One region of the Arthrobacter sp. NPDC058127 genome, then DNA from elsewhere that is predicted to be linked to it. Evidence: riboswitches for the same ligand, from Rfam matches in the RefSeq annotation. Region 1 holds a riboswitch; each other region holds the start of a gene.

What was found. Region 1 has a riboswitch for thiamine pyrophosphate ahead of thiD (bifunctional hydroxymethylpyrimidine kinase/phosphomethylpyrimidine kinase). Riboswitches for the same ligand answer to the same signal wherever they lie in the genome.
Region 2: linked by a shared signal. The riboswitch ahead of thiC (phosphomethylpyrimidine synthase ThiC) and the one ahead of thiD (bifunctional hydroxymethylpyrimidine kinase/phosphomethylpyrimidine kinase) in region 1 are both predicted to bind thiamine pyrophosphate.
Region 3: linked by a shared signal. The riboswitch ahead of ACFVTG_RS09780 (ECF transporter S component) and the one ahead of thiD (bifunctional hydroxymethylpyrimidine kinase/phosphomethylpyrimidine kinase) in region 1 are both predicted to bind thiamine pyrophosphate.
Region 4: linked by a shared signal. The riboswitch ahead of thiO (glycine oxidase ThiO) and the one ahead of thiD (bifunctional hydroxymethylpyrimidine kinase/phosphomethylpyrimidine kinase) in region 1 are both predicted to bind thiamine pyrophosphate.

The regions. Positions count from the first base shown of each region.
Region 1 covers NZ_JBHVTT010000001.1:663,520-671,226, forward strand. The annotation lists gene thiD (bifunctional hydroxymethylpyrimidine kinase/phosphomethylpyrimidine kinase) at 386-1,906, opposite strand; TPP riboswitch at 1,898-1,994, opposite strand; gene ACFVTG_RS02980 (Rne/Rng family ribonuclease) at 2,155-5,313, opposite strand; gene ACFVTG_RS02985 (vitamin K epoxide reductase family protein) at 5,784-6,479, shown strand; gene ndk (nucleoside-diphosphate kinase) at 6,570-6,989, opposite strand; gene ACFVTG_RS02995 (DUF4233 domain-containing protein) at 7,043-7,495, opposite strand; gene ACFVTG_RS03000 (bifunctional folylpolyglutamate synthase/dihydrofolate synthase) at 7,498-7,707, opposite strand, start outside.
Region 2 covers NZ_JBHVTT010000027.1:14,184-21,890, forward strand. The annotation lists gene trmD (tRNA (guanosine(37)-N1)-methyltransferase TrmD) at 12-857, opposite strand; gene rimM (ribosome maturation factor RimM) at 858-1,421, opposite strand; gene ACFVTG_RS23190 (RNA-binding protein) at 1,552-1,794, opposite strand; gene rpsP (30S ribosomal protein S16) at 1,796-2,218, opposite strand; gene ACFVTG_RS23200 (hypothetical protein) at 2,413-2,856, opposite strand; gene ACFVTG_RS23205 (VOC family protein) at 2,991-3,863, opposite strand; gene ACFVTG_RS23210 (amidohydrolase family protein) at 3,941-5,035, opposite strand; TPP riboswitch at 5,129-5,236, shown strand; gene thiC (phosphomethylpyrimidine synthase ThiC) at 5,232-7,061, shown strand; gene ACFVTG_RS23220 (alpha/beta fold hydrolase) at 7,062-7,707, opposite strand, start outside.
Region 3 covers NZ_JBHVTT010000005.1:117,884-125,590, forward strand. The annotation lists gene ACFVTG_RS09760 (monovalent cation/H+ antiporter complex subunit F) at 1-15, shown strand, start outside; gene mnhG (monovalent cation/H(+) antiporter subunit G) at 5-484, shown strand; gene ACFVTG_RS09770 (DUF4235 domain-containing protein) at 481-741, opposite strand; gene ACFVTG_RS09775 (NUDIX domain-containing protein) at 793-1,566, opposite strand; TPP riboswitch at 1,715-1,851, shown strand; gene ACFVTG_RS09780 (ECF transporter S component) at 1,928-2,557, shown strand; gene ACFVTG_RS09785 (ABC transporter ATP-binding protein) at 2,557-4,206, shown strand; gene ACFVTG_RS09790 (energy-coupling factor transporter transmembrane component T) at 4,203-5,009, shown strand; gene ACFVTG_RS09795 (UDP-N-acetylglucosamine 1-carboxyvinyltransferase) at 5,219-6,742, shown strand; gene ACFVTG_RS09800 (glutamate--cysteine ligase) at 6,847-7,707, shown strand, end outside.
Region 4 covers NZ_JBHVTT010000003.1:317,964-325,670, forward strand. The annotation lists gene moeB (molybdopterin-synthase adenylyltransferase MoeB) at 1-593, opposite strand, end outside; gene ACFVTG_RS07595 (TetR/AcrR family transcriptional regulator) at 697-1,335, shown strand; gene ACFVTG_RS07600 (DUF3107 domain-containing protein) at 1,386-1,610, shown strand; gene ACFVTG_RS07605 (hypothetical protein) at 1,647-1,949, shown strand; gene ACFVTG_RS07610 (4a-hydroxytetrahydrobiopterin dehydratase) at 2,000-2,665, opposite strand; gene ACFVTG_RS07615 (thiazole synthase) at 2,726-3,532, opposite strand; gene thiS (sulfur carrier protein ThiS) at 3,536-3,772, opposite strand; gene thiO (glycine oxidase ThiO) at 3,769-5,109, opposite strand; TPP riboswitch at 5,101-5,220, opposite strand; gene thiE (thiamine phosphate synthase) at 5,247-5,936, shown strand; gene ACFVTG_RS07635 (RNB domain-containing ribonuclease) at 5,974-7,494, shown strand.

The sequences.
Region 1 (7,707 bases):
TTTGCGTGCGGAACCCCGATCCGAAAACGGGCCTGGTTCACGCTGTGCCTCAACGCCGTGGACTCCGGTACGGAATCCATGAGTCATCCCTTGAACAGTTCCAAATGAAACGTCAATTCCAAATGAAAGGTCTCTAGGGGCATAACCCAAGTGTTGGCGTAAGCACCGAAGATCTAGATTACGCTAGTTTCGCCTTCGGCTGCAAATGAGGCCAGGTCCGGAGGCTGCCACGTGATGGCTGCCACAGACTGGCTATGCCGCCATCCGGTACCGTGCCCGTCCACCTTACCCTGCCCGCCGGGAAAAGCTCGGATCCTCACCCCGACACGCTGCGGCGCCTGCCGAAACAGCCCTTCATCCCGTCCCTCCGCGACAGGAACCAAGGTCAGCTGTGCAGCCTTGGAGCATCGAAGAACGCAGTTTCATAGCGGCAGGATTGGGAGAAAGCCTCCATCATGGCCGCGCGCTCGGCCGGTGAGGCAGCCTGCGCGGCGGCATCCGTGAGGTCGATCGCCTTGCGGGTGGCCTCTGCGAACGCCTCGTCTGCGTAGGTGCGCAGCCAGTCGGCGTAAGGGTGCTCGTCCGACGCTCCTGCCTGGACATAGCCACGGTGGAGCTGCTGTCCCACCTCGGCGTACAACCAGTAGCAGGGCAGTACTGCGGCCAGCAGCACGGCATAGCTGCCCGACGCCGACGCCGCCAGCAAGTGGTCCACATAGGCCTTGGTGACGGGGCCCAGTTCTCGGCTTCCCTGGCGTCCGCTAAGCCAATTCCGATGCAGCTCGGACTCGACTTCGAGGCACATCTGCGAGCCGCGGGCCCAGAACAGCTGTTCGTTTTCGCTGGGGGCGAGCGCACTTGCACGCGCCAGGACCCGGGAATAGCCGTTGAGATAGATGGCATCCTGCGACAGGTAATAGCTGAACTGCGCTTCGCTGAGCCCACCGGTTTGCAAGTCCTGGATGAAGTCCAGGCCATAAATGGCCGCAAGCTCCGATTGGGCGGCGTCCCACATCCGGACCGCGAAGTCCCCCGGCTGAAGGGAGTGCTGGAGAGTGTGGAAATGATGGATGGGCCCGTTGCCCTTCCCCACCTCCAGCCTCTCGGATTGGGTCAGCGCCTCCTGAAGCCAGGGCTTGACTTCATGCAGGGCAGACTCCCAATCGCCGAGCCGCGCTTTTGCCGTCGCCATCGCAGACGACAGGGAACATCCCGTGCCATGGCTGTTGCGGGTCTCCACGCGTTGGCCGGCGAATTCCACCACGTCCTGGCTCAGGACTCCCCCGGTGTTGACCAGCGCATCGGGGCAGCCGGATCCTTGCAGATGGCCTCCCTTCACCAGGACGGTGTTTCCGCAGGCAGCGGCCAGACGTTTGCCTTGCTCCAACGCCGATGCCCAGTCGGTGGCAACAGGCTCGCCAAGCAGCATGGCCAATTCAGGAAGGTTGGGGGTCACCAAGTCGGCGAGGGGCAGAAGTTCCCGCAGTGCGGTTTCAGCGGACTCCGCGAGGAGCCGGTCGCCACTGGTCGCGATCATCACCGGATCCAGCACGACGACGGCGGGGCGCGCCTCGCCGAGCCAGCGGCGGACTTCGTGGATGACGGCCGCGTCCCCGAGCATGCCGATTTTGACGGCATCAACGGTGATGTCGTCGCTAATGGCATCCAATTGCTGCCGCAGGAACTCCACGGGAGGCACGTGAACGCCGGTGACTCCCTGCGTGTTTTGTACTGTGAGTGCCGTGATGACGGCCATGCCGTAACCGCCGTTGGCGGCAATGCTCTTCAGGTCAGCTTGGATCCCGGCACCGCCCGACGGATCCGAGCCGGCAATGCTGAGGACCCTGGGGATAGGGCGCTGGACGGCCTTGAGCGGGTAGACAGCCGAGTGTGCCGAAACAGTCATTCGAGACATCCCTTCGCCGGTGCTAACCGGACAGGTTCAACGGGTCTGGTCTCAGCCGGCTTGGTGCGCGGCACCCCGTGTCAGTCCCCTAGCTTAACCCGGATCACACCTCGCCCGCTGAAATCTCCCTTTGTAACCGCACTGTCGTGAGGTCCGGCAACTGGTCCGGCAAATGGGCCGGCAACGCCGAAGCCCCGGCGGTTTCCGCAAGAGCGGGAACGGCCGGGGCTTCGGACTAGGTACTGCGTTTAGAGTTCGGACTTGGGCACGCCGACTCCGAGAATGATCGGTTCTGCTGCCGCCGTCGGCTTGACCGGGGATGCGTCGGGCGCCTTGGCCTCGTGCGCGGCCCCACCGGAGGCAGCGGCTGCAACCTCGTGGTGCTCCACGTTGGTGGCGTTGGCGGCACCCTGGGCACGGCTGGCACTACGGTTGCGGCGGCCCCGGCGTCCACGCGAAGCCGACTCCAGGGATTCCCCGCTTGCAACGGCCGCGGGAGCCTCTGCGGGCGCTTCCCGGGACTCCGTTGCGGCCGTCGCGGTGTCCGGAGCTTCTCCGAGGCCCGCGAATGCCTGCGCCAACAGATCCAGGCTCATGGCAGGAGCGCCACTCGCCGGCTCTTCTTCGTGGTGGACGAAAGGCAACGCCACTTCCTCGCCGCCGAATCGCAGCACAGGCTTCGAGCGTTCCTCGCTACCCGAAGCAACGGCAGGAGCCGAGACCGGGGCCGCGGGTGCCTGCAGAGGGGTTGCTTCCGCTGCGTGCCCGTCGGCGAGCAATTCCGCCGCGTGGTGGAGTTCGTCGTCGTGCAGGTGGGCAGCGTGGGCCGCAGCCGCGATGGTCGCAAGGGCTGCGCGGGTGGCTGCCTGGCGGTTCGGATCAGTGGATTCCACGGAGTGGACCGGCACAGGAGGGGTGATCGGGAGCTCGGAAGTCCCCTGCCCTGTCCCCCTGCCGCGGCGGCGCTTGCGCTGCTCCGGGCGGACGGCCGGGAGTGACTCCGTGCGCGGGTGGTGGTGTTCAGCGGCCACCACGTTGGCCCGGCGATGCTCCACGGGCTCGTCATGCGTGACGATTCCGCGCCCTGCGCACGTTTCGCACTGCTCGCCGAAGACCTCAAGCAGGCCGGTGCCCATGCGCTTGCGGGTCATCTGGACCAATCCAAGCGACGTCACTTCCGCGACCTGGTGCTTGGTGCGGTCCCGGCCGAGGCACTCGACCAGGCGGCGCAACACGAGATCGCGGTTGGATTCCAGGACCATGTCGATGAAGTCGATGACGATGATTCCGCCGATGTCGCGCAAGCGCAGCTGGCGGACCACTTCCTCGGCGGCCTCAAGGTTGTTCTTGGTGACGGTTTCTTCGAGGTTGCCACCGCTGCCGGTGAACTTTCCGGTGTTGACGTCAACAACCGTCATGGCCTCGGTGCGGTCGATCACGAGCGAACCACCGGAGGGCAGGAAGACCTTGCGCTCCAATGCCTTGTGGATCTGTTCGTCCACGCGCCATGCCGAGAAGATGTCCTGATCCGACGTCCACTTTTCGAGACGTCCCACCAGATCCGGCGCCACATAGGTGACGTAGGCCTCGATGGTGTCCCAGGCTTCATCGCCGGAAACGATGAGCTTGGAGAAGTCCTCGTTGAAGACGTCGCGGACAACCTTGATGGTGAGGTCCGGTTCGCCGTACAGCAGTTCCGGGGCCAGGATCTTGGTAGATGCGGACTGGCTTTCGATGCCTTCCCACTGGGCCCGCAGGCGGTTGATATCGTGCGTCAGTTCTTCCTCGGAAGCACCCTCGGCGGCGGTGCGGACAATGACGCCCGCGTTCTCGGGGAGGCGGTCCTTGAGGATCTTCTTCAGACGGTTGCGCTCGACGTCGGGCAGCTTACGGGAGATGCCGGTCATGGAACCGCCGGGCACGTACACAAGGTAGCGGCCGGGAAGCGAAATCTGGCTCGTCAGGCGTGCGCCCTTGTGGCCCACGGGGTCCTTGGTGACCTGGACCAGCACGGAGTCTCCTGATTTCAGGGCGTTTTCGATGCGGCGCGGCTTGCCTTCCAGGGTGACGGCATCCCAGTTGACTTCACCGGCGTACAGCACGGCATTGCGGCCGCGTCCGATGTCGACGAATGCGGCTTCCATCGACGGCAGCACGTTCTGGACCTTGCCCAGGTAGACGTTGCCGATCAGGGAATCCTGCTGTGTCTTGGACACGAAGTGCTCCGCGAGCACGCCGTCTTCCAGGACACCGATCTGGATCCTGTCGTCGCGCTGGCGAACGATCATCTGGCGGTCGACGGACTCACGGCGAGCCAGGAATTCGGCCTCGGTGATGACCTGGCGGCGGCGGCCGGTCTCGCGGGACTCGCGGCGGCGCTGCTTCTTGGCTTCAAGGCGAGTAGAGCCCTTGACGCTCGTGACGCGGTCGGAGCTGCTGGTGGTCTCAACGTGTGCGCGGGGAGCGCGGACACGGGTGACAGTGTTGGGGGGATCGTCGTCTCCGCCGCCCGTCAGCTCCAGGTCCTGGTCACCACGACGCCGGCGCCGACGGCGACGGGAGGTCACGCCTTCTTCGAGCGCCTCCTCGGTACCGGCTTCTGCCTCGTCCTCGGATTCCGCAGAGGTTTCTTCTCCTGCTTCGTCACGCTCGGTGCCCCGGCGTCCGCGACGGCCACGGCTGCGACGCCGACGGCGGCTGCCGGCCTCGTCCAGTTCGTTGTCCTCGGAAACTTCCTCAGCTTCGGCCCGCGGTTCTTCTTCGACGACGGCCGGCCGGACAACTGCGCTCAGGTCCGGTGCCTGGAAGATCATGGACGTTACGGAGGCAGGCTCCAGGAACAGCGACGCGATCGGGCTCGCAGCTTCCGCCTCGGCGGCCGGCGCCTCGGTGGTTTCCTCGGGCGTAATCTCCGCAGCCGGAGCTTCTTCAGGCGCAGTCTCCGCAGCGGGCGCTTCCTCGGGCGCAATCTCCGCAGCGGGCGCTTCGACCGCTGCTTCTTCGGAAACGGGCTCGGCGCTCTTTGCCCTCGTCGTGCGACGGCGGCGGACCGGCTTTTCGGGGGCGGTTTCGGCCTCTGCTGCTACGTCAGGCACGACGGCGGCGGCAGCCTCCGTCGCCCCGCCAGCTTCCGTCGGAGCTTCCTCAGCGAAACCTGGCAACGGCTCCGGAGTTTCTACCTTCTTTCGAGCCCTGCTACGCCGGACAGGGGCCTTGGGCTCTTCGGTGTCCGCCGACTCGGCGAGCGGCTCAACGGTGGCTGCGGCAGCTCCGGCGTCGGGGGTTTCGTCCGCGGCGACCGTCTTCGGTGCCGCCTTGCGCCGGGTGCGGGTGACCTTCTTGGGTGTTTCAGTGGTCTCGGTGGACGCCGCATCTTCGGCGGCGGCTACAACTTGCTCGTTATCCATATGTGGCAACACTCCTGCCCTTGCGCAACCGCCACATCCGGTGCCCAGAGGGGCAATATTGTCAAAACCCGCAGGCGTTGACAGAAGTCAGTAGTAGTCTTTCCGGTTCGCACCAGCATGGGGGTGCGGCATCCACGGAAAGCCGGCTTCGCTCCAAACCCGTTGTTCTAATGCCACAACCAGGTGCCGTCCATTGTCACTGCGGGCCTACCGGGGATCATTGGATCCTGGGCATGCCCTGCATATGACTGGCGGTCTTGGGAACAAGATACCGGACCGGATTCCGCATGTGGATCGGCTTCCGGCCATGTTCATTCTCTCACACGCCCGCACTCCCGGCAGGAAGCACACCCTGAAAGCTTCCGTGCCGCCGCCCTCCCTGGGCAGAAGCTTTCAGCCGCCGCGGCTAGAATCCTCCCAAGAGCAGTCCCCGGCCGTGCGCCGGGCCTTCCAGAAAAGGACAGCCAACCATGCCGAGCCCCGCCAGCCCGAACCTGGCCAACAACGATGCCCGCTCCCGGCAGGAGAAGACCGGGAAAACCCCCGATGGGAAGGACGCCGCCGACGCAGCCTTGCCGCGCATGGTCCGCGACCGTCCCTTTGCGTGGCTTCTCCTCGCCACCGGCGCCATCGCGTGGCTTGCATCCGGGGCGCTCGTGCTGGAAAAGCTGCAGGTTCTGATCGATCCCAACCATGTAACGGCCTGCGACCTCAATCCCTGGGTATCCTGCGGCAGCGTCATGAAGACACCGCAGAGTTCAGTTTTCGGCTTCCCCAACATGTTCATCGGCATCGTCGCCTTCGCCGTGATCATCACCACCGCCATGGCGATCTTTGCCGGGGCCAAGTTCGCGCGTTGGTACTGGATCGGACTGCAAACCGGCATCACACTGGGCTTCATCTTCATCGTCTGGCTATGGTCCCAGGCACTGTATGTCATTCACATCCTGTGCCCGTTCTGCATGGTGGTGTGGGCCTGCATGATCCCGCTCTTCGTCTTCGTGACCATTAGGAACGTAGCGCACGGCGTCATTCCAGCGCCCGCACGCCTGGCCAAGATCCTCAGCGAGTCCGGTTGGATCATCTCCGCGCTGCTCTACGTTGGCGTGATCGCGAGCATTTTCTTCGCCTTCATCAATGTCTTCATCGGTACCTCGGGATACTGAGCACGTATCCCTCATTTGAGCCATTAACAGCCGAAGGGGCCCATGTTCGCGTGAACATGGGCCCCTTCGGCTGTATGGCGTGGCTGGAAGCTACGCGCCGAACCAGATCTTGATCTCGCGCTCGGCGGAATCCACCGAATCGGAACCGTGGACCAGGTTCTGCTGCACGGCCAGGCCCCAGTCACGGCCGAAGTCGCCACGGATAGTGCCGGGCGCCGCCGTCGTCGGGTCCGTGGTTCCCGCAAGGGAACGGAAGCCTTCGATTACGCGGTGGCCCTCGAAGATAGCAGCGACAACCGGGCCGCTGAGCATGAACTCGACGAGCGGCTCGTAGAACGGCTTGCCCAGGTGCTCTTCGTAGTGCTGCTCCAGCAGTTCGCGGGTGGCGTTGACCTTCTTCAATTCGGCCAAGGAATAGCCCTTGGACTCGATGCGGGCGAGGATGCTGCCGCTCAAGTTGCGGGCGACGCCGTCGGGCTTGATCAGTACAAGGGTGCGCTCAATGCTCACGGTTGCTCCAATGTTGAGTGTGTGGGTTTCCCAGCCAGTTTACGGGGTTTCGCTCAGGCGGACTGCCCGGCAGAGTCTTCCCCATGGGTGGCGTTCCATTCGGCTTGCTCACGATCACGCTGGGCGTTCTCGCGGTCGATCCGCATGCCGGCACGGATGCCGTACCACCAGCAGGCCGCGAACAGGACGCCCACCACGAACATCGTGGGCTCGACGAAGCCCGAAAGAACCAAGACCAGCTGCAATACCCAGCCGACACCGATGCCCCACGGCTTGCTGAGCACGGCACAGGCCAGGATCAGCACAACGCTCAGCGTAATGCCGAATGTCAGGATCAGCGCTGGCTGCACCTCTCCACGCTTCAGTCCAAAGACAGCCAAGGTGGCGAAGAACGCGACGAAGGCCTCCAGGAGCAGCACGGTCGAAGCGAACATCACCTTGGTGGAGCGGCGCTTCTTGGGCATCCCGGGCCGCCATTCGCGCTGGGCTTTGGTGAGTTTGGCCACGCTCAGGAACCAACCTTCCCGAGGAGCATACGGGCTTCGGCCACCACAGTGATGGAGCCCGTGACGAGGACGCCGCCAGCCAGGTCATCGTTTGCTTCGGCACGCTCCACGGCCCACTCGATCGCGTCATCCAGCTTCTCGGCAATGTGGACGTTATCCGCACCGAAGCCAAGGTCGACGGCGAGATCTGCCAGTTGCGCAGCCGGGATGGC
Region 2 (7,707 bases), on a different contig from region 1:
GACGGCGGGGCTCAGTCCGGGAGGTTGCCGTCCGGGCGGTGCCGCAACCGGCCGTCGACGACGTCGTACCCGAGTTCGCCGAAAGCGGTGCGGTCCGCGCGTGTCAGGCGGCCGGCGTCGAACTCTGCGAGCAGGTCCGGGCGGCGTTCCGCCGTGCGGCGGAACTGTTCGTGGCGCCGCCACTGGGCGATCTTGCCGTGGTTGCCGCTCAAGAGGACGGCGGGCACGTCACGATCGCGCCACGACGAGGGCTTCGTGTAGACCGGGTACTCCAGCAAGCCGTCTGAATGGGATTCCTCCACCAAGGATTCGGGATTGCCGACGACGCCCGGAAGCAATCGTCCGATGGCCTCGACCATGGCAAGGACTGCAACCTCGCCGCCGTTGAGGACGTAGTCGCCCAAACTGACCGGGCGGACCGTGAAGTGTCCTGCCGCCCACTCGATGACGCGCTCGTCAATGCCTTCATAGCGGCCGCAGGCGAAAACGAGTTGCTCTTCCTCGGCGAGCTCATAGGCGAGGGCCTGGTTGAAACGCTCCCCCGCGGGCGACGGGACGATCAGGACCGGCCTTTTCGTCGGTCCGTCGGATGGGCCGTCAGTTGCGGGGCTTTCCGCTACGGCAAGCCGCGCATCGGCAATGGATTCCAAGGCCTGGGCCCAGGGTTCGGGTTTCATGACCATGCCCGCACCGCCACCATACGGAGTGTCGTCCACGGTGCGGTGCTTGTCCGTGGTGAAGGTCCTCAAGTCATGGACATTGAGCTCCAAAAGCCCATCCTGACGGGCCTTGCCTATGAGGGAAAGCTCGAGTGGCGCCAGGTACTCGGGAAAGATGCTGACGACATCGATGCGCATCTAGGCGTCATCCTTGGTGTGGGCGTCGTCCTCTTCCGTATCGGAGCCCGAAGCGTCAGTGTTCAGTTCGAAGAGGCCCGGCGGAGGGGTAAGAAGCACGTAGCCGTCCTCGACGTTGACCTCAGGCACGATCTCTTCGACGAACGGCACCAGGATTTCCTTGCCGTCCGCGTCTTCAATGACCAGCAGATCCTGCACGGGCATCGTGTTGAGTGCGGTTACCTTGCCCACGGTCTGCGAGCCGACACGGACCTCAAGGCCGACGAGCTCATGCTCGTACCAGCCTTCGTCGTCGTCCTCCTCCAGTTCTTCCGTCTCTATGAACAGCTTCGCGCCGCGGATTTCCTCCGCCTGGTTGCGCGTGGAGATCTCTTCGAAACCGAGCAACAGGATGTCCTTGTTCCAGCGGGCGCTGCTGATGGTCAAGGGACCGGCCTTTGCGGGCTCCACCACAAATTCGGTCCCCGGGACGAAACGATCGCCGGGGGCATCAGTGAGCACCTGGACAGTGACTTCGCCGCGGATTCCGTGGGGCTTGCCGATTCGGGCAACCTGGAGCTGCATGGGGTTCCTCTGATTTCTTCGCTGGGCCGACTTAGGGACCAAGGCTGGGGGTTTTGCTCGTAAAACAATCCGGCCCCTCCACCATAATCTGGTGAAGGGGCCGGATCTAAGACAAGTATTGCTGAGCGCGTTACCGGCGACGGTCGGTGTCGACGACGTCGACCCTGACCTGCTCGCCGCCCGCCAATGCCGCAATCACAGTGCGCAAAGCGCGTGCGGTGCGACCCTGGCGACCGATCACCCGTCCGAGATCGTCCTGGTGAACACGCACCTCGAGGGATTCCCCGCGGCGGTTGTTCTTGGCACTGACCTTGACGTCCTCAGGGCTGTCAACGATGCCACGGACCAAGTGCTCGAGCGCTTCTGCCAGCAACTTACTCAGCCTCGGTGGTCTCTGCTTCAGCGTCAGCGGGAGCTTCAGTTGCTTCCGACTGCTTGGCCTTCTTGGTGATGGCTTCCGGGATGATGACGGAACCCTTCTCCGGTGCAACGAAAGCAGGCTTGGCGACCTTGGTCTTCAGCGTGCCTTCCTGGCCCGGGAGACCCTTGAACTTCTGCCAGTCACCGGTGATCTTGAGGATCGCGGCAACCTGCTCGGTCGGCTGGGCGCCGACGGACAGCCAGTACTGTGCACGCTCGGAGACGACCTCGATGTACGAGGGCTCTTCGGTGGGGTGGTACTTGCCGATTTCTTCAATCGCACGGCCATCGCGCTTGGCGCGGGAGTCCATGACGACGATGCGGTAGTACGGTGCGCGCATCTTACCGAAGCGCTTAAGGCGAATCTTTACGGCCACTTTTGTGGTCACTCCTGTTTCTGAAACGGGGTTGAGCCCGTCGTTCTGCACCCGTGGGGCGGGCCATACTTGAGGGTTCCAAGGACAAGATGCACGCACGGAGAGAGGGGCCACGCGGATCGAGTACCTGTCTATTGTGCCAGATGGCAGCCAGTATTTCGAACACGCGGCCGTGCGGCGGGTTTACCGCAGGGTTACTGCTCGGCGGACCAGACGTAGAGACCGGCCCGTTCGGCCTTCTCGACGTCGCTCGCGAGCGACGCCAACTGCTGGACATACAGCCGGGACTGTTGGGCGTCAAAGGGCATATCTTCTTGGGCCGCCCAGCGTTCGGCGACGTCGTCGAGGATGCTTCCCTCGCCCTCGGTCTCGTAGCTGAGAAGCTCAGACAAGGCACGCACCATGGCTTCGGGGACGCCCAGCAAGGCGTCGCTGGTGACGTCCACCAAAGCGAGCTCATAGTCGGCCCCGGCTGCGTGCACGGCCGTGCCGGCCAGGTCGCCAAGTTGTTCTACTTCAAAATCGCTGATTCCCGGGATCCGTACCGCGGCGCCGGATACGTCACTGCCCTTCTCCAGGGCAGCGGCCCTCTTGAGTGCTTCATCGTGGGTGGCAACAAAGATTTCAGCAAAGCCCATGGAAACTACTCTCATTCATTCGTGCCAACGGAGCTGCGGCGTGGCCGAAAAGTGCGCGCCACGCCGTCGAGCCTAAGTGTAACTTGCGAGGGGTCCCCGGCTGAGCGAAGCGAAGTCGGGGAGCAAGTTGGACGCTAGCGGACGGCGACGCGCAGCCGGTTGCGCCACGGGTCCTCGAAGCGCAGCTCCTGGCCGGTGTGGTGGGACGCGATGCCGGCAACCTTGAGGCGATCGGCGAGCGCGCCGACGTCGTCTCCTGACGGCACCTCGATGACCACCTCGCCGAGGCCGAGCGTGTCCTTGCGCGGACCTGCACCGCGGCTGTTCCACACATTCATGGCCATGTGGTGGTGGTAGCCGCCCGCGGAGACGAACAGGGCCTGCCCATGCCAGCCGGCCGTCTGCTCGAAGCCCAGGGTGTCGACGTAGAAATCATGGGCGGTCCGCACGTCGCCCACCTGCAGGTGGACATGCCCGACGCCGGCGCCCGCCTCATGCTGGCCGGTCACCGCCGATTCGCTCAAGTACTGCTGGAGGTAGCGCTGCGGCGGGAGCGGCAGGCTGTCCATGACGACCGAACTACCGTTCCACTCCCAGCCTTCGCGGGGCTTGTCGTAGTAGAGCTCGATGCCGTTGCCCTCCGGGTCGGTGAAGTAGAAGGCCTCGCTGACGAGGTGGTCTGCGCTGCCGACGAAGGCATGGGGTTCGTATTGCGCCGCCGAGGCAACAGTTGCGGCGAGCGATGACTGGTCTTCGAAGAGCAAAGCCGTGTGGAAGAGCCCGGCCTCTCCGCGGCCCGGGATCTGGAGCCCGGAGGCCGGAGCCAAGTGCACCAGCGGCTTGCCGAGCCTGCCAAAGTAGAGTCCGCCATCCTGTTCGGCGACGACGTCCAGGCCCAGCGCCCGCTGGTAGTAGTCGCCCATGAGCTTCATGTCCCCCACTTTGAGCATGACAGTGCCCATGGTGAGTTCGGCAGGAAGGAGATCCTGGCTGGATGTGATGGTCATGTGAAACTCCCGGCTTTCGTGGCGCCGCCCTTCGGCAACCTCTATGTATCTAAATTACTTGAAGCTTCAATTTATTCCTAATGCCCGGCGCTTCTTGAAATGTGTCCCCTCAGCACGGTGCATTGCGGCTTCAGCACGATCTCAAGGGACGCACGGGGATCGTTTGCGTAGAGCACGACGTCGGCACTGGCGCCTTCGCTGATGCCGTCGGCACCCAGCCACTCGCGGGCGGACCAGCAGGCGGCATCGAGGGCGGCGGCCGCCGGAAGGCCGGCCTGGTGCAGTTCCAGAATTTCCTCGCCGATCCGGCCGTGCTTGATGACGCTGCCGGCGTCGGTCCCGGCATACACCCGCACACCGGCGTCGAACGCCTCGAGGACCCGCTCATGCCGGCGCTCCCACAACGCGATCATGTGGGCGGCGTAACGCGGGAACTTGGTTTCAGCCTGCTTCGCGATGTCCGGAAAAGTCGCAATGTTGATGAGGGTCGGGACGATCGGAACATCCTGGTCCAGCAGCCGCGGAATATGGTGCGGGAGGAGACCGGTGGCGTGCTCGATGCAGTCGATGCCGGCGTCGAGCACGTCGACGATAGTCCCTTCGGCGAAGCAATGGGCGGTCACCCGGGCCCCCTCGTCGTGTGCCGCCGCCACCGCGTCCTTGACGACGGCGGCCGGGAAGGACGGGCCAAGATCCCCGGCCGAGCGGTCGATCCAGTCCCCGACGATCTTGACCCAGCCATCTCCGGACCGGGCCTGCTTGCGCACCGCCTCCACCAGATTCTCCGGCTCAACCTCTTCGGCCAGCCCGGGGATGTACCGGCGTTGCCTCGCGATGTGCCTGCCTGCGCGGATGATCCTGGGCATGTCCGCCCGGCGCTGCAGCCAGCGCGTGTCACTTGCGGATCCCGCGTCGCGGATCAAGAGCGTCCCGGCGTTACGATCCGCCGTTGCCTGCAGACGGGCAGTCTCCTCGTCCACCGCTCCACCCTTGCCCAAGCCAACATGGCAGTGTGAGTCGACAAGTCCGGGCGCCACCCATCCGTCCAGGACGACGTCCGGTACGGCAGCAGGCCGCAAAAAGGTCAGCCGTCCGTCGACCGACCAGAGGCCGCGCCGTTCCACGTCCGGCCCGGTGAGGACGGTGCCGCTGAATTCGATGATTTCCGCCATGATTCCACCCTAGACTCCGACGCCGCGCCCGGCCCGGTCACATCTGTCCTCGGTCACATCTGTCTCTGGAACTCTCAGCTGTGGTAGCTTCGTCTACGACCACACGGGGGCCCTTGCAAGGGCTGAGATCGGGCTGACGCAGCCTGCGACCGTTGAACCTGTCCGGGTAATGCCGGCGAAGGAAGTGAGTAATCCTTTGAGCACCAAAGAAACACAGCTGAGCCCTACCCAAAACGGATCGGCCCAAGAGGTGACACAGTCCCTCAAGTCGCATTCCCTCTCGTTCCTTGAAGATGCCGAAACGGGAATCCGGGTTCCAGTGACTGAAATAGCCCTGGAACCGTCCCCGAACGGCGAGGCCAACGCGCCATTCCAGGTGTACCGCACCGCAGGACCCGGTAGTGATCCCGTCGTGGGCCTCGAACCGTTCCGCAGCGAGTGGATCGAAGCCCGCGGCGACACCGAGGCCTACAGCGGCCGCGAACGGAACCTTCTCGACGACGGCAAGTCTGCCGTGCGCCGCGGCGCGGCCTCGGCGGAGTGGAAGGGCGCACAGCCGGTGCCCCGCCGCGCCGTCGACGGCAAGACCGTGACACAGATGCACTATGCCAAGCAGGGCATCGTGACGCCCGAAATGCAGTTCGTGGCACTACGCGAAAACTGCGATGTTGAACTGGTCCGCAGCGAAGTCGCCGCAGGCCGGGCCATCATCCCCAACAACATCAACCACCCCGAATCCGAACCGATGATCATCGGCAAGGCGTTCCTGGTGAAGATCAATGCCAATATCGGCAACTCGGCCGTCACCAGTTCCATCGCCGAGGAAGTGGACAAGTTGCAGTGGGCAACGCAATGGGGCGCCGACACGGTCATGGACCTGTCCACGGGCGACGACATCCACACCACCCGTGAGTGGATCATCCGCAACTCCCCCGTGCCGATCGGCACCGTGCCCATTTACCAGGCCCTCGAGAAAGTCAACGGCGAAGCCAACAAGCTCACGTGGGAAATCTTCCGCGACACTGTCATTGAACAGTGCGAGCAAGGCGTGGACTACATGACCATCCACGCCGGCGTGCTGCTGCGCTACGTGCCGCTCACTGCCAACCGCGTGACGGGCATCGTCTCCCGCGGCGGCTCCATCATGGCGGGCTGGTGCCTGGCCCACCACGAGGAAAACTTCCTCTACACCCACTTCGACGAGCTCTGCGAAATTTTCGCCAAGTACGACGTCGCGTTCTCCCTCGGCGACGGCTTGCGCCCGGGAGCGACGGCGGACGCCAACGACGCCGCGCAGTTCGCCGAGCTCGACACCCTGGCCGAGCTGACGCAGCGGGCGTGGGAATTCGACGTCCAGGTCATGGTGGAAGGACCCGGCCACGTTCCCTTCCACTTGGTGCGGGAAAACGTGGAGCGCCAGCAGGAGCTTTGCAAGGGCGCTCCGTTCTACACTTTGGGTCCCCTGGTCACGGACGTCGCTCCGGGCTACGACCACATCACCTCGGCCATCGGCGCCACGGAGATCGCACGCTACGGAACCGCGATGCTCTGCTACGTCACCCCGAAGGAACACCTGGGCCTGCCAAACAAGGACGACGTCAAGACCGGCGTGATCACGTACAAGATCGCCGCCCACGCCGCGGACCTTGCCAAGGGACACCCGGGCGCCCACGAACGCGACGATGCCCTCTCCAAGGCCCGCTTCGAGTTCCGCTGGCGTGACCAGTTCGCCCTGTCATTGGATCCAGTCACGGCCGAAGCGTTCCACGACGAGACCCTCCCCGCCGAACCGGCCAAGACGGCGCATTTCTGCTCCATGTGTGGCCCGAAATTCTGCTCCATGCGCATCAGCCAGGACATCCGTGACGAATACGGCTCCGCGGATTCCCAGGCAGCCATCGCGGAAATGTACAGCGGGATGCGCGAAAAGAGCGAGGAGTTCCTGGCATCCGGCGGAAAGGTCTACCTGCCCGAACTCGAGGTTCCCGCAGGAAAACGTGAGGCGACGTCAGGAAGCCTGAACTGATCAGGAAGCTTGGACTGACCCGGCGCGGCTGACATCCGCGATGAAGGAGCGGATCATCCGGTCTCCTTCAACTGAGTCATGAGGCCGGTGTCCTCCAGCCGCAACGCGGTGGAGGGCACCGGTTTCCTGCAGGTAGCCGGCGATCTCTTCGTACAGGGGTTCCCAACCACCGGTCAGGACAAGCGTGGGAACGCCCGGCACAATGTGCAGGGGCGCTTCCCACGGCGGCGCTTGGAGCCGCAGGCGTCGCGCGGTACGCCTGGCCTCCGGAGTGCTGAGGACTGCAGCCTCCGAGGAAAACGCCCGGCGGACGAATTCACGTTGGTAATCGTCGTCGCTGAGTTCGTTCCGGATCGCGAACAAGGGCTCCATCAGTGCCCGGTAAGCCGCGGTGGCGGGCAATTCAGCAGTCAAGGAAAGGCACGCCGGTTCAACCAGCACGAGGGAGCGGATCAGGTCCGGCCTCTCCACCGCAGCCAGCATGGCGGAAATCGCGCCTTGGGAATGCGCCACGACATGGCCTCCACGCGCGGGGCCGGCCGCCGAAGCGGCCTCCCGAGCTCCGAGGCACTCGAGGATAATCTCCACATCGGCTGCAACATCGGATTCCAAAGGCTCGGCCTGCGCATCAAAGCCGTGGCGTTTC
Region 3 (7,707 bases), on a different contig from region 1:
GTCAATGACTCCTAACGCCACCGGAGCGGACGCCGTCATCGATGCCGTCACCGCGGTACTGCTGATTGTTGGTGCCCTGATGTCATTGGGCGCGGCAATTGGACTGTTGCGGTTCCCGGACCTCATGAGCCGCATGCATGCAGCTACCAAGCCCCAAGTGCTGGGGCTGTTCCTTGTCTTGGCGGCCATGGGGCTGCAGATGCGCGAATGGTGGGTTTGGCCGGTCCTCGCGGTCGCTTGGATTTTCCAACTGCTGACTGTGCCCGTGTCCGCACACATGGTGGGCCGGGCAGGGTACCGGACCAAGCACCTCCACCCCGAGCTTCTCAGCACAGACGAACTCGAGGCCGTGGTGCTGCGGGCTGCCGGTCAACGGGCGGCGGAGAAAGCTCAAGAAGCGGGCTCGGCAATGCCCCACGCTGGGAACGCCCGCAACGGCGGGAGCGCAGGTCCTAACGGCGTCAACGGCGGGCCGTCAGCCTAGACGATGTCCTGCGTCTTCGAGAAGCGGGAGATGGCGCGCTGGGTGCTCCGGCCGGCGAGAACCTGGATGACGGCACTGACAGTTGCCGAAATCAGGGCGAAGGTCAGCGCTGAGCGGAGGCTCGTCTCCATGTCGTCGTGTCCCTTGGGCGGCTTGTTGCCCGTGGTTTTTTCCCACAGCGCGTTGACGAGCTTGGTGCCGACAAAGCCTGCGCCGATGCTCACGCCGGTGCCGAGCAGTTTGATGAGGAGGTTCATTCCGGGACTCCTTGCGGGTGGAAACAGGACCGTCCCCAGCCTAACCCCACTTCAGGGCAGTTCCGGAGCAACGGATGGGGCTTGGCGCCTCAGCCGGAAGAACTCCTGCAAGGCTCCCGGCTTTGGACGCACGGGAACAATGTCACGGTCTTCGGCCAGCACCGCTTCCACCGTGCCGAGGGCGAGGAGCTCATCCAGTAGCGCCAGCGTGGGTGGCATGAGCTTGAGCGTTCCGGCGGCTTCGGCATCCAGGATTCCGCGGACCGGCATCCACAAGGACGATGACGCTTCCGTGGTCTGGTGCCTTGGCTCGGCTCCGGAAACCGGGCAAGCAAGGTAGAAGTACGTGTCGAAGCGCTTGGGCTGGTCCGGCGGAGTGACCCAGTTGGCCCATGGGCGGAGGGTGGCGGCGTCGAGCTTCAGCCCGGCCTCTTCGAACACCTCACGCTGCGCGGCCGCCAGTACCCGGCCCGCGTTGAACCGGGCGGAGGAAGGCTCGACGGCGATGCTGCTCCGGTGCCATGCGGCGGCGTGGCGCTCGACGACGTCGTCCGTGAAGTCCCAGCCGGAGCTGTCCGCCTGGTCCACTCGTCCGCCCGGGAAGACGACCATTCCGGCAGCGAAATCCATCGTGGACACCCGGTGCTGGACGAACACCTCCAAAGCCTGCGCCGCGTCTCCAGAGCGCCCAGGAACTGCGGCATCCCGGAGCAGGATCACGCTCGCGGCGAGCCTCGGTTCGGCCACTGTGGTGCTGTTCGCTTCGCCCATGCCTGCCAAGACCGCTCCTTTGCCCGCTTGCTGTGTCACATTCTGCTGGATCATTCTCCCAGTTTCTGTGGCCGCCCGCGCCATTCCGGGCCGGACTGCGCTCGCCCGGCAAATGATCCAGGGGAATCCGTCGGAACGCTTTTTGCCGCCGCGCCCGCAACCCCTCCAAGGTGTAAACTGAACCACGCCCAAAAGGGTGGATTGATAACGACAGGGGAGCGCCGCCGTCGGGCTCGCAGCAATGCGGCACGGAGGACGGGCGCTGAGAGTGCGGACAGCCGCAGACCCTCGAACCTGATCCGGCTAGTACCGGCGCAAGGGAGTCGAGTTCTCATAGTGTCCGGAACCGGCGCGGCGGAGGCCGCTCGCAGGCAACCGGGGAACACTTTCCCCTCCTGTTCCTCAGGAGGACAAAATGACTGGTATTTCTGCAAGGCCGGGCCTCACCAAGCCTGGTTACAACTGGCGCGTCGTGGACATTGTTGTGGCGGCACTGATCTCGATCGCCGGTGGCGTGATCTTCTGGGCATGGGACCAGATGGCTCTGGTCGCCACGCCTATGTCCGCCGGCTACCCGCCCCTGAGCGGCCTGATCGCCGGCGGCTGGATGATTCCGGCAGTCTTGGGCATGCTCATCGTCCGCAAGCCCGGTGCGGCAATTTTCTGCGAAACAGTGGCCGCCACGAGTGAGCTCATCATGGGTTCGCAGTACGGCACCACGGTGCTGATCTCGGGCCTGCTCCAGGGCCTCGGTGCGGAACTCATCTTCCTGGCCTTCATGTACAAGAAGTTCAACCTGCCTGTGTCCCTGCTGGCCGGTGCCGGTGCGGGCCTGTTCTGCGGTCTGAACGACTCCTTCCTGCCGTGGGGCTGGAACATCGCCTACGAACCGGTCGACAAGCTCGCGTACATCGTGTTTTGCACGATCTCCGGGGCCGTCATTGCCGGTGCCCTGTCCTGGATCGCTACCCGCGGCCTGGCCAAGACTGGTGTGCTGAGCGCGTTCGCGTCCCGCAAGGCCGCTTCGGAGCCCGTCTTTTCCTGATGCCCAGTCCTGATTCCGGCACCTCTGCCGTGGTGCGACCCGCCGCCATTTCCGCGCAAGGCTGGGGCTGGCGGCACGCCGGCCGCACCACGCAGGCCATCCACGCCCTCGACCTGGACATCCGTCCCGGCGAGCGTGTTCTGCTGCTTGGCCCCTCGGGCGCAGGCAAGTCGACCCTCCTGCATGCCCTGGCTGGCGTGTTGGGCGAGGAAGGGGACGACGCCGACGAGACCGGTTCGTTGCTCGTGGATGGTGTTTCGCCGAAGGCCCAGCGGGGCCGTGCCGGACTCATGCAACAGGACCCCGAAACCCAGGTGGTGCTTTCCCGGCTGGGCGACGACGTCGCGTTCGGCGCCGAAAACCTTTGCGTGCCGCGGGAAGAAATCTGGAAGCGGGTCCATGAAGCGCTCGACGACGTCGGGCTGCGGCGTAGTGCCGGTGGCAGTGCGAGCGGCAACTTTGCGCTCGACCACCCGACGTCGGCCCTCTCGGGCGGGCAGAAACAACGCCTTGCGCTGGCCGGCATCCTCGCGATGCGGCCCGGCTTGATCCTCCTGGACGAACCGACCGCCAACCTGGACCCGGCCGGAGTGTTGGAGGTCCGCGATGCCGTGGGCCGCTGCCTGGACAAGACGGGCGCCACCTTGGTGGTGGTGGAGCACCGGGTTTCGGTCTGGAAAGACCTTGTGGACCGGATCGTGGTGCTCCAGCCGGGCAGTTCCTCCTCCACGGGAGTCTCGACGCCGGCGGTGCTCCTGGACGGCGATCCGGACACCGTTCTGGCGCAAGCAAGGGACATGCTCACTGCTGCGGGCGTTTGGGTGCCCGGGTACGTGCCGGCCACCCGGCCACGTTCGGGAACAGGCGCCGGAACGGCGGCCGGCTCCGGGGCGGGGAACGGGGCGTGGAGCTCCGCGGCGAGGAACGCGGGAGAGCTACTGCTCGCCACCCAGGAGCTCGCGGTGTCCCGCGAGCGGTCACGACGCCGGGGGTTCAAAACCATCCCGCCCCTTCCCGTGCAGGCCGGACTCAACGCCGAAGTGTTCGCCGGGCGAGCGCTGACCATCACTGGCCCCAACGGCGCGGGAAAATCGACGTTCGCTTTGACTCTTGCGGGGCTGTTGGCGCCGGTGTCCGGGGCGGTGACTGCCGCCGTCGGGCTCAGCGACGGTGCCGGCACTGACCCGTTCAAGTGGAAGGCCCAGCAGCTGATCTCCCGCATCGGGACCGTGTTCCAGGAGCCCGAGCACCAGTTCGTCACCGGCCGGGTGCTCGACGAGCTCATGTTCGGCCCCAAGCACCTTGGCCATGGCGAGGAGCGCGTGGACGAGTTGCTGGAGCGGCTGCGCCTGAGGCATCTCGTGGACGCCAATCCGTACACGCTCTCCGGCGGCGAAAAGCGCCGGCTATCGGTGGCCACCGTGCTTGCCGCGCATCCCCGCGTCCTGGTGCTGGACGAACCTACTTTTGGCCAGGACGCGAACACGTGGGCTGAGCTTGCGTCGTTCCTGTCGGAACTGCTCGACGCCGGCACATCCGTGGTTTCCGTGACCCACGACCAGGAATTCAGCTCCGTCCTGGGCGGCGCCGAGATGCGGCTCGAGCCTGCATTCCAAGGCGGCGCCCGGCAGGAAGCGGGTGCGGCATGAGGGACGCACTGACCCTGCGCGGCAACAATGCCCTCCTGACACGCGCGAATCCGCTGGCCAAGTTCGTGTCGGTCTTCCTGATCACCCTGGTGTTGGCGTTGTCCATCGACTTGGTGTCAGCCTCGACCGCGCTCCTCGGCGAACTGGCGTTGTTCCCCCTCGCGGGGCTCACCGTGCGCTTGCTCTGGCAGCGCGGCTGGCCCTTGATTATCGCGGCCGCGCTCGGAGGTTGGAGCACCGCGATCCTGTCGGCGGACAGCGGAAGGATACTGCTCGACGTCGGGATCTGGTCTATCAGCGAAGGCTCACTTCAGCTGGGACTCGGCTTCATGCTGCGTGGCCTGGCCATCGCGCTGCCAGCCATCCTCCTCATGAGCTGCACCGATCCGACCGACCTTGCCGATGCCTTGGCGCAGAAGGCGAAACTGCCGCACCGTTTTGTCTTGGGCACCTTGGCTGCGCTGCGGCTCGTCGGGCTCATGGCGGAGGAATGGCAGACCATCGGCATGGCACGGCGCGCGCGGGGTGTCGGCTCGCACGGGAGCCCGCCGCAACGGTTCAAGGCCATGCTCGGCCAAAGCTTCGGGCTGTTGGTCCAGGCGATCCGTCGGGCGTCCCGCTTGGCCGTGACCATGGAGGCGCGGGGCTTCGGCGGCGGACGGCGGACCTGGGCACGCGAATCCACCTACAGCCGCCTGGACGTCTGGGTTCTCGCTGGCGGGCTGGTCATTGCGGCCGCAGCCGTGCTCGCGGCCCAATGGGCAGGGACGTGGCACTTCGTCTGGCTGAAGCAGCCCAACTGACTCGCATTTGTTGTCGTTTTGGGGCCTCATAACGACAACTACTGCGAGTTACTTGGGTGGACGAGTGGCTGGCTTCTGGTGGCCGCGAGCAAACGCAACACGCAGGCTTTGGACCACGCATATCGCACGAGACGACTATTCTCCAGCATAATCGGCGTGTTGTGTCACAAAACCTCCAGTCCGTAGACCATCCGTGATATTTATTAGTCATGACGCAACCGACTGCCGAACATGTAGGTCTCCTTCTTCGCGACGCCCGTGGCGAAAAGGGCTGGACACAGGGACAGCTCGCTTCGGAACTGGGTACCAGCCAAAGTGCCATTGCCCGTATGGAGCAGGGCAAGCAGAACCTCAGCCTACGCATGATCGAGCGCCTTGAGTCGATCTTCGGGCGAACTATCGTCAAGGTCGGCAAACGGCAGATGACCCACCTGCGTGTGGAGGGCGGACGCACGCTCTCCGGCTCGGTGGACGTCAACAGCAGCAAGAATGCCGGCGTCGCCCTGCTCTGCGCGAGCCTCATCAATCGCGGCACCACCACTTTGCGCCGGCTTGCCCGGATCGAAGAAGTCAACCGGATCGTCGAGGTCTTGACCTCCATCGGTGTCGAGTGCACCTGGCTGAACGGCAACGATCTGCGCATCCGCCGCCCGGAGACCCTTGACCTCGCCTCCATGGACGTGGAGGCCGCACGCCGCACCCGCAGCGTCATCATGCTGCTCGGCCCCCTCCTCGATGAGGCAGCCTCATATCAACTGCCCTACGCCGGCGGTTGCGATCTCGGGACTCGAACCGTGGAACCGCACATGCAGGCGTTGCGGCAGTTCGGGCTCTCGGTGGAGGCCAAGGCCGGCTTCTATTCGGTACAGGCCCCACCTGCCGACGGCGACCACCGCACCTTCGTGCTCACGGAGCGCGGCGACACCGTGACCGAGAACGCCATCATGGCCGCCGCACACCGCAGCGGTACCACGGTGATCCGCAATGCCAGCCCCAATTACATGGTGCAGGACCTCTGTTTCTACCTGCAGAGGCTCGGCGTGGTGATCGACGGCATCGGGACAACCACCCTGAAGATCACGGGCCGCCCGGCGATCGACGTCGACATTGAATACTTCCCTTCGGAAGACCCGATCGAAGCCATGAGCCTGATCACCGCGGGCATCGTGACCAACTCGGAGGTCACCATCTGCCGGGTCCCCATCGAGTTCATGGAGATTGAACTTGCCACGCTTGAGCAGATGGGCCAGCAGCTCGACATCTCCGGCGAATACTTTGCGCGCAACGGACGGACTCGCTTGGTGGATGTCACCACCAAGCCATCACGCTTGCGTGCGCCTGAGGACAAGATCCATCCGATGCCGTTCCCAGGGCTGAACATCGACAACTTGCCGTTCTTCGCGGTCATCGCAGGCAATGCCGAGGGACAGACCATGATCCACGACTGGGTCTACGAGAACCGTGCGATCTACTTGACCGAGCTCAACAAGCTCGGTGCCCAGGTTCAACTGCTCGATCCGCACCGCATCTATGTCAATGGTCCGACCAAATGGCGCGGCGCGGAAGTCGGATGCCCCCCGGCACTCCGACCCGCAGCTTGCCTGCTGTTGGCCATGCTGGCGGCCCGCGGCACGTCCGAGTTACGCAACATCTATGTGATTGAGCGCGGATACGAGGACCTGGCCGAGCGGCTCAACACTATTGGTGCCAAGATCGAGTACTTCCAGGACTGACGCGCGTCGGATTCTGCACGATTCGGACTTCCAGCAGAATCATTCGGGCGTGCCGCAAAATCCCGATCTGTCTCCGCAAGGCCGCCATGGCGCACAATGGATCCGTGCGCACTTTTGGTGTGGAAGAGGAATTGCTGATCGTCGATCCCGTGACCGGCGAGCCGCTCGCCCTTGCCGACGCGCTCCTCTCGGGCCCCGCCCAGGACGGCCCCGAAGGCCGCGATGGCTCCGGCCACCATGACCCACCCCACGACGGCCCCGCGCTCGACGGCAACGGCAGCCCCGAAATCGGGCCTGCCCTTGAGGAGATCGACGGTCCCGATACCGGCCTAAGCCACGAGCTCAAGCTTGAGCAGATCGAAACCCAGACCCGGCCATGCCGCAGCTACGCGGAGCTCTTGCACCAGATCCGCAGGGCCCGGGGCCTCGCGAGCCACGCCGCACGGCGCCACGGCGCAAGGATCGCCGCGTTGGCCACATCGCCCGTGGACGCCGCGTTGCACACCACTCCGGATCCCCGGTACGCCATCATGCTCGAACGCTTCGGCATCACCGCACACGAACAGCTCACCTGCGGATTCCACGTGCACACCTCGATCGAGTCCCCCGAGGAAGGTGTGATGGTCCTGGACCGCATCCGGGACAAGCTCGCCGTCTTCACCGCGATCAGCGCCAATTCACCCTACTGGCGGGGGCTGGCCACCGGTTTTGAGAGCTACCGGACGCAGGCATGGAACCGCTGGCCGTCCTCGGGGCCGTCGGCCATCTTCGGTTCCTTGGCTGCTTACCGGAGGGTTGTCAGGAGGCTCATCGAAACGGGAGTGTTGCTCGACGAGGGGATGGTTTACTTCGACGCCAGGCTCTCCCGGCACGTTCCCACAGTGGAGGTCCGGGTGGCCGATGTCTGCCTACGGGCCGAGGATGCGGCGCTCCTCGCAGTGCTCGTCAGGGCCTTGGTCGAGACT
Region 4 (7,707 bases), on a different contig from region 1:
TCCCGGTAGCTGGGTCCGTGCTTCTCCCAGAACACGCTGACCTGGCCGTCGAAGCGGAAAATGGATCCCCAGACGTACGGTTTGCCGAGAATCGCGGCAGCATCGTTGACCAGGTACCGGGTGGCGAAATTGTCTGCGCCGTCCAGGATGAGGTCGTAGCCGGAGAAAATCTCCAAAGCGTTGGAGGAGTCCAGGCGCACGTTGTGCAGTTGCACGTTGACCAGCGGATTGAGTTCCTTGATGGCGTCACGTGCCGATTCGATCTTCGGCCGGCCCACATCGCCGACGCCGTGGATGATCTGGCGTTGCAGGTTGCTGAGGTCTACGTCGTCGTCGTCCACGATTCCGAGCGTCCCCACCCCCGCGGCGGCGAGGTACAGCAACGCCGGAGAGCCCAGCCCGCCTGCCCCGATCACGAGGACTTTTGCATTCTTGAGCCGACGCTGACCGGCCGCTCCGATTTCGGGAATAATGAGGTGGCGCGAGTACCGTTCGACCTCTTCGGTGGTCAGCCCCGCGGCCGGTTCCACGAGTGGCGGCAGCGTTGAAGAAGGAGAGGGCGGCAACGTTTGGGCAGCAAAAATAGTGGCCATACTCCAAAGTATGCCTGCCGCTGCCGCCCGGTCATATTACTGCGCAGTATTGTGGTCATAACTGCAAAGGAAAGGCGGCAGACAAGTGGCTGAGAGTGCACGTATCAAACAGGAGGCACAGGTCAGGCAAGATCGGATCGGTTCGCCACGCTCGGCAAGGCTGCCACGCGATGAGCGCCGGGCCCAGCTCTTGAACGCCGCCTTGGAAGTTTTCGTTGCCAACGGCTTCCATGGTGCTGCGATGGACGAAATCGCCGAGACCGCCCATGTCAGCAAGCCGGTGCTGTACCAACACTTCCCGTCCAAGCGGGAGCTCTACATGGCCCTCCTCGACAGCCACCTGGCCATGCTCACGGACCAGATGCTGACGGCACTCAATTCGACGTCGGACAACAAGGAACGCGTCCAGGCCGTCATGCGCGCCTACTACCGTTTCATCGCGAGCGATGACCAAGCCCACCGGCTCGTCTTCGAATCCGATCTCATCAATGACCCGGACGTCAGCTCCCGGCTGGAAACTTTCAACCGCACTTTCGCCGACGCCGTCGCCAAGGTCATCGCCGAAGACACCAAGCTGCCCCCGCTGGAGGCCCAGTTGCTCGGCCGGGGCTTAGCAGGAATGGCGCAGGTCAGTGCCCGGTATTGGCTTGAGACCGATGGCGATTTGGACCTCGATGTCGCCAGCGATTTGATCTACCGTTTAGCTTGGCGCGGAATCAGTCGCTTCCCGAAAGAGTCCTAGGCTACAAATAGAGGACTGAGTAAATTCTTGATTGGCTGGGAGGCCCTGCTGTGGAAGTAAAGATCGGCATTCAGAACGTTGGCCGTGAGATCGTGCTGGAATCCGCTCTGGATGCCGAGGCTGTTGCCAAGATCGTGGGCGACGCCATTGCCAATGGCACGGACCTGCGTCTGACCGACGAAAAGGGCCGTCAGGTCATCGTTCCCGGCAACGTCCTCGGATACGTGGAGATCGGTGCCGAAGAAGTACGCCGGGTCGGCTTCGGCGCGCTCTAGCTCATACGTCAGAACACCAGCGAGCCAGGAGTCCGCATGCTCTCACTTGTCATCGTGGCGCTAGCCACCATCGCTTCAGGCTTCATCGTCTGGGGAAATGACAAACACCGTGGCACATATGGCATCGCCCTGCCCGCCGGTGTTTCCCTGGCCGTCGCCATGCTGAGTTGGATGATCTTCATCCAGCTTGGCTTTGGCTACCAGCCCGGGGTGACGTGGATCCCGTGGGTCCTGCCCGTCATTTTGGGTACCGTGGCGGCCGCGGTGGTCTCGTACTTCCTGGGCCGCCACCGGGCCCGGCACGACACCGCCCAGCTAACCGCGGCCCTCAGGCTCTAGCTGGCGGCGAGACCCTAGCTGGCGCCGCGGCTCTACCGCTTCGGCTCAATCTACAGATCCGGCCCGTCACCTGCTTCGGTGCAGAGGCACAGCCGGTTTCCTTGTGAATCCGTGACCACCACCCATTTGGGTGCGTGGTCACGGTCCATTAACGCACCCGTCGCCGCGGTTTTCTCCATGGCGGGTCCCGATTCAGCCTGGCTCCTGTGCACATCCAGGTGGATCCGGTTCGGGTTGGGTGTTTCAGTTGTTTGGAACCACACGTTGGGCCCTCGCCCATACGGGTCTTCGAGGTCTCCGAAGCGGCCTTTGCGGTAGCCGAGCGCCACCCTCCAGACTTCCGAGATCTCTTCCGGATCCGGGGTGTCGATTCCGACTTCAACCGTCCGGTAGAGCCCGGGTTCGGCCACTGCCCCGGCTTCCGCGGCCACCTGGCTGGCGTTCGTGGCCGCCCGGACGTCGCGCCGGGTCACCTCGCTCCCGGCGTCGTGGGAGGTGTACCGGACGAACACCCGGTTGAAGCGCCAGTCCAGGTCCGGGTGGTGGTTCTGCTGCTCGGCGATGCGCCCGACGGCGGCAACCAGCTCCAGTGCGGCAGCCGACGTCGGGGATTTATAGACGGTGACGAGGCCGCCAAGGCGGTACCGCCAGTCCGGCAGCTCCGCCAAGGCGTCGTCGATCGCGGACCTGCTAAGAACGTCATCCTTGCCGGCCATGGTGGCTCCTTCGCTGACGGGGAAATTCGCAGGAATCCCCGGAGAGGCCAGCGTGGGCCGCTAGAGGAACTCGGCCCGGCCTTCCATCGCCGAGGAGGCCAGGGCGTGTTCCCGGCGCGGGATGCGGCCCGCCTGCTTCGCCAGCCTACCGGCGATGACTGCGTGTTTGAAGGCCTCGCCCATCTGCACCGGGTTCTGCGCACGGGTGACCGCGGTGGCCAGCAGCACGGCGTCGCAGCCGAGCTCCATGGCCAGCGCTGCGTCGGACGCGGTGCCGATGCCGGCGTCGAGCACTACCGGCACAGAAGCGCGGGACACAATCAGCTCGATGTTGTGGGGATTCAGGATGCCCAAGCCGGTGCCGATGGGCGCGCCCAAGGGCATCACGGCAGTGGCTCCGAGGTTTTCGAGGCGAAGTGCCAGCACGGGGTCGTCGTTCGTGTATGCGAAGACCTTGAATCCGCGGTCGACGAGTTTCTCGGTTGCGTCCACCAACTCCACGGCGTCCGGCAGGAGCGTGTGCTCGTCCGCGATGACCTCAAGCTTCACCCAATCCGTTTCCAAGGCCTCCCGGGCAAGCTCGGCTGTCATGACAGCATCCTTGGCGGTAAAACAGCCGGCCGTGTTGGGCAGGACACGGATGCCGTGGTCCACGAGCAACTGGAACAGCGAACCTGTTTCCGTCGGTGAGTACCTCCGCATGGCAACGGTGGTGAGTTCGGTGCCCGAGGCCAGCAAGGCTGCCCCCAGTCCGTCCAGGCTCGGGGCTCCGCCGGTCCCCATGATGAGGCGCGAGCCGAACTCAACACCGTCGATCACCAGGGCGTCGGTCCGGGTGCTTGCTGCTTCAGTGCTTGCCGTGGTCATGGTTCAGCCTCCCTGTACTGCGGTAACGATTTCGAGTTCGTCGCCCTCTGCGAGCGCGGTTGCCGCCCACTGGCTGCGCGGCACCACTTCGGAATTGCGTGCGACGGCGACGCCGATCTTGCGTCCGTCGGCCGCCTGGCCGCTCGAGTCCACAACCCGACCGGTGATGTGGCTCACGAGGGTGGTGACGGACGCGTCGTCGCTCAGCGTGTGGTCTGCGCCGTTCAATTTGATGTTCATGCGTGGTCCTTCGGAAGGGGATTCGAGGTATCGGCCGATGGGCCGTTTGTGGAGGCCCTTGCTGCTGAAAGGGGGCGGGAGAAGCGGTCCGGGCGGAATTTGCTCCACCGGGGATCGGCGGTGCCGTCCATCAGCCCGACGCAGATTTTCGCCGCCGCCGGAGTGAGCAGGACGCCGTGGCGGAAGAATCCGCTCGCCACGATGAGTCCGGGCACGGTCCCTTCGCTTCCTTCCACCCTTTCGGCACTTTTTACCCTTACACGGCCCAGCAGCGGTGCATTGTCCGGAGTGCCCGGACGGGCGCGGGCAGTTGCTTCCAGGAGCTCCAGTTCAGCCACGGCCGGGACCAGTACCTGGGCATCGCGGAGCAACTGGTACACACCGCCCGCCGACACCGGGTTGGCCGCTCCCCCGGACGCCGACAATCCGTCTTCACGTTGCGTTGCGCCGATCACCACTGTCCCGTCCTCGCGGGGAACGATGTAGACGGGCACTCCGCGCACGATTCCCCGCACTGTGGCGGTGACCAGAGGTTGCAGCTGGTCCGGGACGCGCAGCCGCAGTATGTCGCCGTACACGGGACGCAACGGGAGCGACAATCCATCCGGCAGGCCCTTCAAGCGGGCGGCGCCCAGGCCGTTGGCAACCACGGTTTCCGCGGCGAGCACTTTGACGCCTGAGCCAAGCACGGCCCCGACGACGCGTCCGTCCTCCCACAAGAGGCCCGCCGCCGTGTCGTGGACCGCAAAACCGCCCTCGGCCCCCGCAATCCAGCTGGAATTGCCCGGCTGGTGGTCTGCCAGTGCGCCAAGGATCGCGGCCGAAAGCCGGCGCGGATCCACTTGGTGGTCGCCCGGGATGTCGAAGGCACAGGAAATCTGCGGGCTCAACAGCGGCTCACGCTCCCGGGCCTCGCGCAACGGCACGGATTCCACCAGCAGGCCGTTGGCCAGTTGCACGTCCCGGAGGTCGGCGAGCGCCCGGCGGTCCGCAGCGTCCGCGCCGACGGCGAGGGTCGGCGTCGTACGGTAACCCGTGCTGCGTCCGGCACTTGAGCCAGTCACATTGTGTTCGAAGTCCGGCCACAATGCCGACGATTCGAGCATGAGTTCCAGGAGGTCCTCTTCCTGGTAGTGCAGTTCACTGACGGGCGCCAACATGCCCGCCGCCGCGAAGGTGGCTCCGCTGGCCGGTGCGGGATCGATCAGGGCAACCGAGCGGCCGGACCTTCGGGCTTCCGACGCGATGCCAAGGCCGATGACACCGCCTCCGATCACCGCCACATCCGCGTGCAGGGACGCGCGCAGGGGTTCGTGCCGGGTGTTTACTTCGTCCATGGAGTCCTTCCCTACGCCGGTACTAGCCGGATCAGGTCAAGCGGTCGGCGCTGAAGCCCTCTCAGCCGCGCGGCGATTGTGACTGCCGCCGCGGCTCCCGCGGTACCAGCCCAGTTTAGAGGAACTACTCTGTTTCCATGACCCAGCACGATGTCCACACCACCGCCCGCCTCTACCTCTGCACCGACGCCCGCAAGCAACAGGGTGATTTTGAGCAGTTTGTCGACGCCGCATTCGAGGGCGGCGTGGACATCATCCAGCTGCGCGACAAGACCATCGAAGCGGCAGAGGAACTGGAGCTCCTGGAGATCCTGCAATCCGTGGCGCACCGCCACGGCCGTCTCTGGGCCGTCAACGACCGCGCGGACGTAGCTTCCCTCTCCGGCGCACCGGTGTTCCATATCGGCCAAAAGGACATTCCACTGCGGGCGGCCCGGAAGCTGCTCCACGACCCCGCCATCATCGGGCTCTCCACGCACACGCCGGAACAGATTGACGCAGCCATCGCCGCATCACCCGGCCGCAGCGGGCTGGACTACTTCTGCGTCGGGCCGGTATGGGCCACCCCCACCAAGCCCGGACGCTCCGCCGTCGGGCTCGATCTGGTGAAGTACGCCGCCAACGCGGTGAAGCAGGCAGACGAGGAGACCGTCGGCGGTGTTGTGCTCCCTTGGTTTGCGATCGGCGGCATCGATCTCAGCAACGTGGAAGAGGTAGTGCGGGCCGGCGCCAGCCGCATCGTGGTGGTGCGAGCCATCACCGAAGCACAGGATCCGACGGCGGCGGCCCAGGCACTCCTGGCCGCCCTTGACGCAGCGGCGGCCTAGCGAGACGCCGAAAGATTTTGGAGTTACCCTGACTTTCGTGTCACATCAGCGGATAGCCCCGAATGTCAGTGAAACGTCGAACCGGCTCGCGGAAGCACTGGCGGCGCTTCGGACTGAACTCGAGCTGCCCGCCGGCTATCCCGTTGAAGCGCTGCGTGACGCCGAAGCCGCGGTTTCCGGACACACCCTGCCGGTGCAGGACCTCACGGACGTTCCGTTCATCACGATCGACCCGGCCTCTTCCACCGATCTGGACCAGGCCCTCTTCATTGACCGTTCCGGCGATGGTTACAGGGTTCTCTACGCCATCTCCGATGTGCCATCCTTTGTGCCGCCCGGAGGAGCGCTCGACGCCGAGACCCGCCACCGGGGGCAAACATACTACGCCCCGGATGGCCGCATACCGCTGCACCCCGAGATCATCAGCGAGCATGCCGGAAGCCTGTTGGCCGGCCAAACGTGCGGCGCATTTGTATGGGACTTCGAACTCGATGCCGAGGCGGAGTTCCGCACCGTCTCCGTCCGCCGGGCAAGCGTTCGCAGCCGCGCGAAGCTCAACTACAAGGGTGTCCAGGCGGAGATCGATTCCGGAACGGCCGATCCGGTCCTCCAACTCCTCAAGGACGTCGGGCTCAAGCGGGTGGAACTCGAACGCCGCCGCGGCGGAGCAAGCCTGAACATGCCTGAACAGGAAATCGTCCAATTGCCCGACGGCGAGGGGTACAGGATCGTCGCAGCTCCCTCGCTGCCGGTGGAGGACTGGAACGCCCAGATTTCCCTCATGACCGGGATGGCCGCCGCGCAACTGATGCTCGACGGCAAAGTGGGAATCCTGCGCACCATGCCGGCGCCCGATGAACGCTCGCTGCTCCATTTCAAACGGCAAACGGGGGCACTCGGCAAGCCCTGGACCGAGGGGACCAGCTATGGCGAGTACCTGCGGACCCTCGACGCCAAGGACCCCCGGCAACTGGCCATCCTCCACTCCGCGGGGCTGCTTTTCCGCGGCGCCGGCTACACGCCTTTCGACGGCGAAGTACCGGGAAGCGTCATGCAGTCAGCCATCGGCGCACCGTACGCCCACACCACGGCGCCATTGCGCAGGCTGGTCGATCGTTTTGTCCTGGTCATCTGCGAAGCACTGAGTAATGGAACAGAGATCCCTGCATGGGCCAGGGACGCTTTGCCGAGCCTGCCCGAGATCATGGCGTCATCCGACCAGCTTGCCGCCAAAATGGAGCGCCTGGCCCTGGACACCGTGGAGGCAGCACTCCTGGTGAACCACATCGGACAGGAATTCGACGCCGTCGTGATCTCCGGATCGAAACCCGCCAAGAACAACGGAAACGGCAACGGGAACAACAACGGGAACCACACCAACAACGGAAACGGCAATGGGAACGGAGCCCCGCACGGCCCCTACGGCATCGTCCAGATCGCCGAACCCGCGGTCACCGCTCGTTGCGACGGCGAAATGGAGTCCGGTACGAAGGTCCGTGTGAAACTGCTTGACGCGGACATCGCCACCCGCGAAATCACCTTCGAACTGCTCCCGTAGCGCACTCAGTTCGCAGGCCTGGAACCGCGATCCGGGGTTTATTGCCCCCAGACGCTAGACTGTGTGAGTAGTAATGGATGCCCGGTCGTTGATTCAGTTAATTTTCTTGACATCAACAAGCCCGCCCCTACGCGATCTTGAGATACACCAGCTGGTCCCCAGTGCCAGTATTTAGATAGCCCGCGATCGGCTTCCACTGGATTTGCTTGCGCC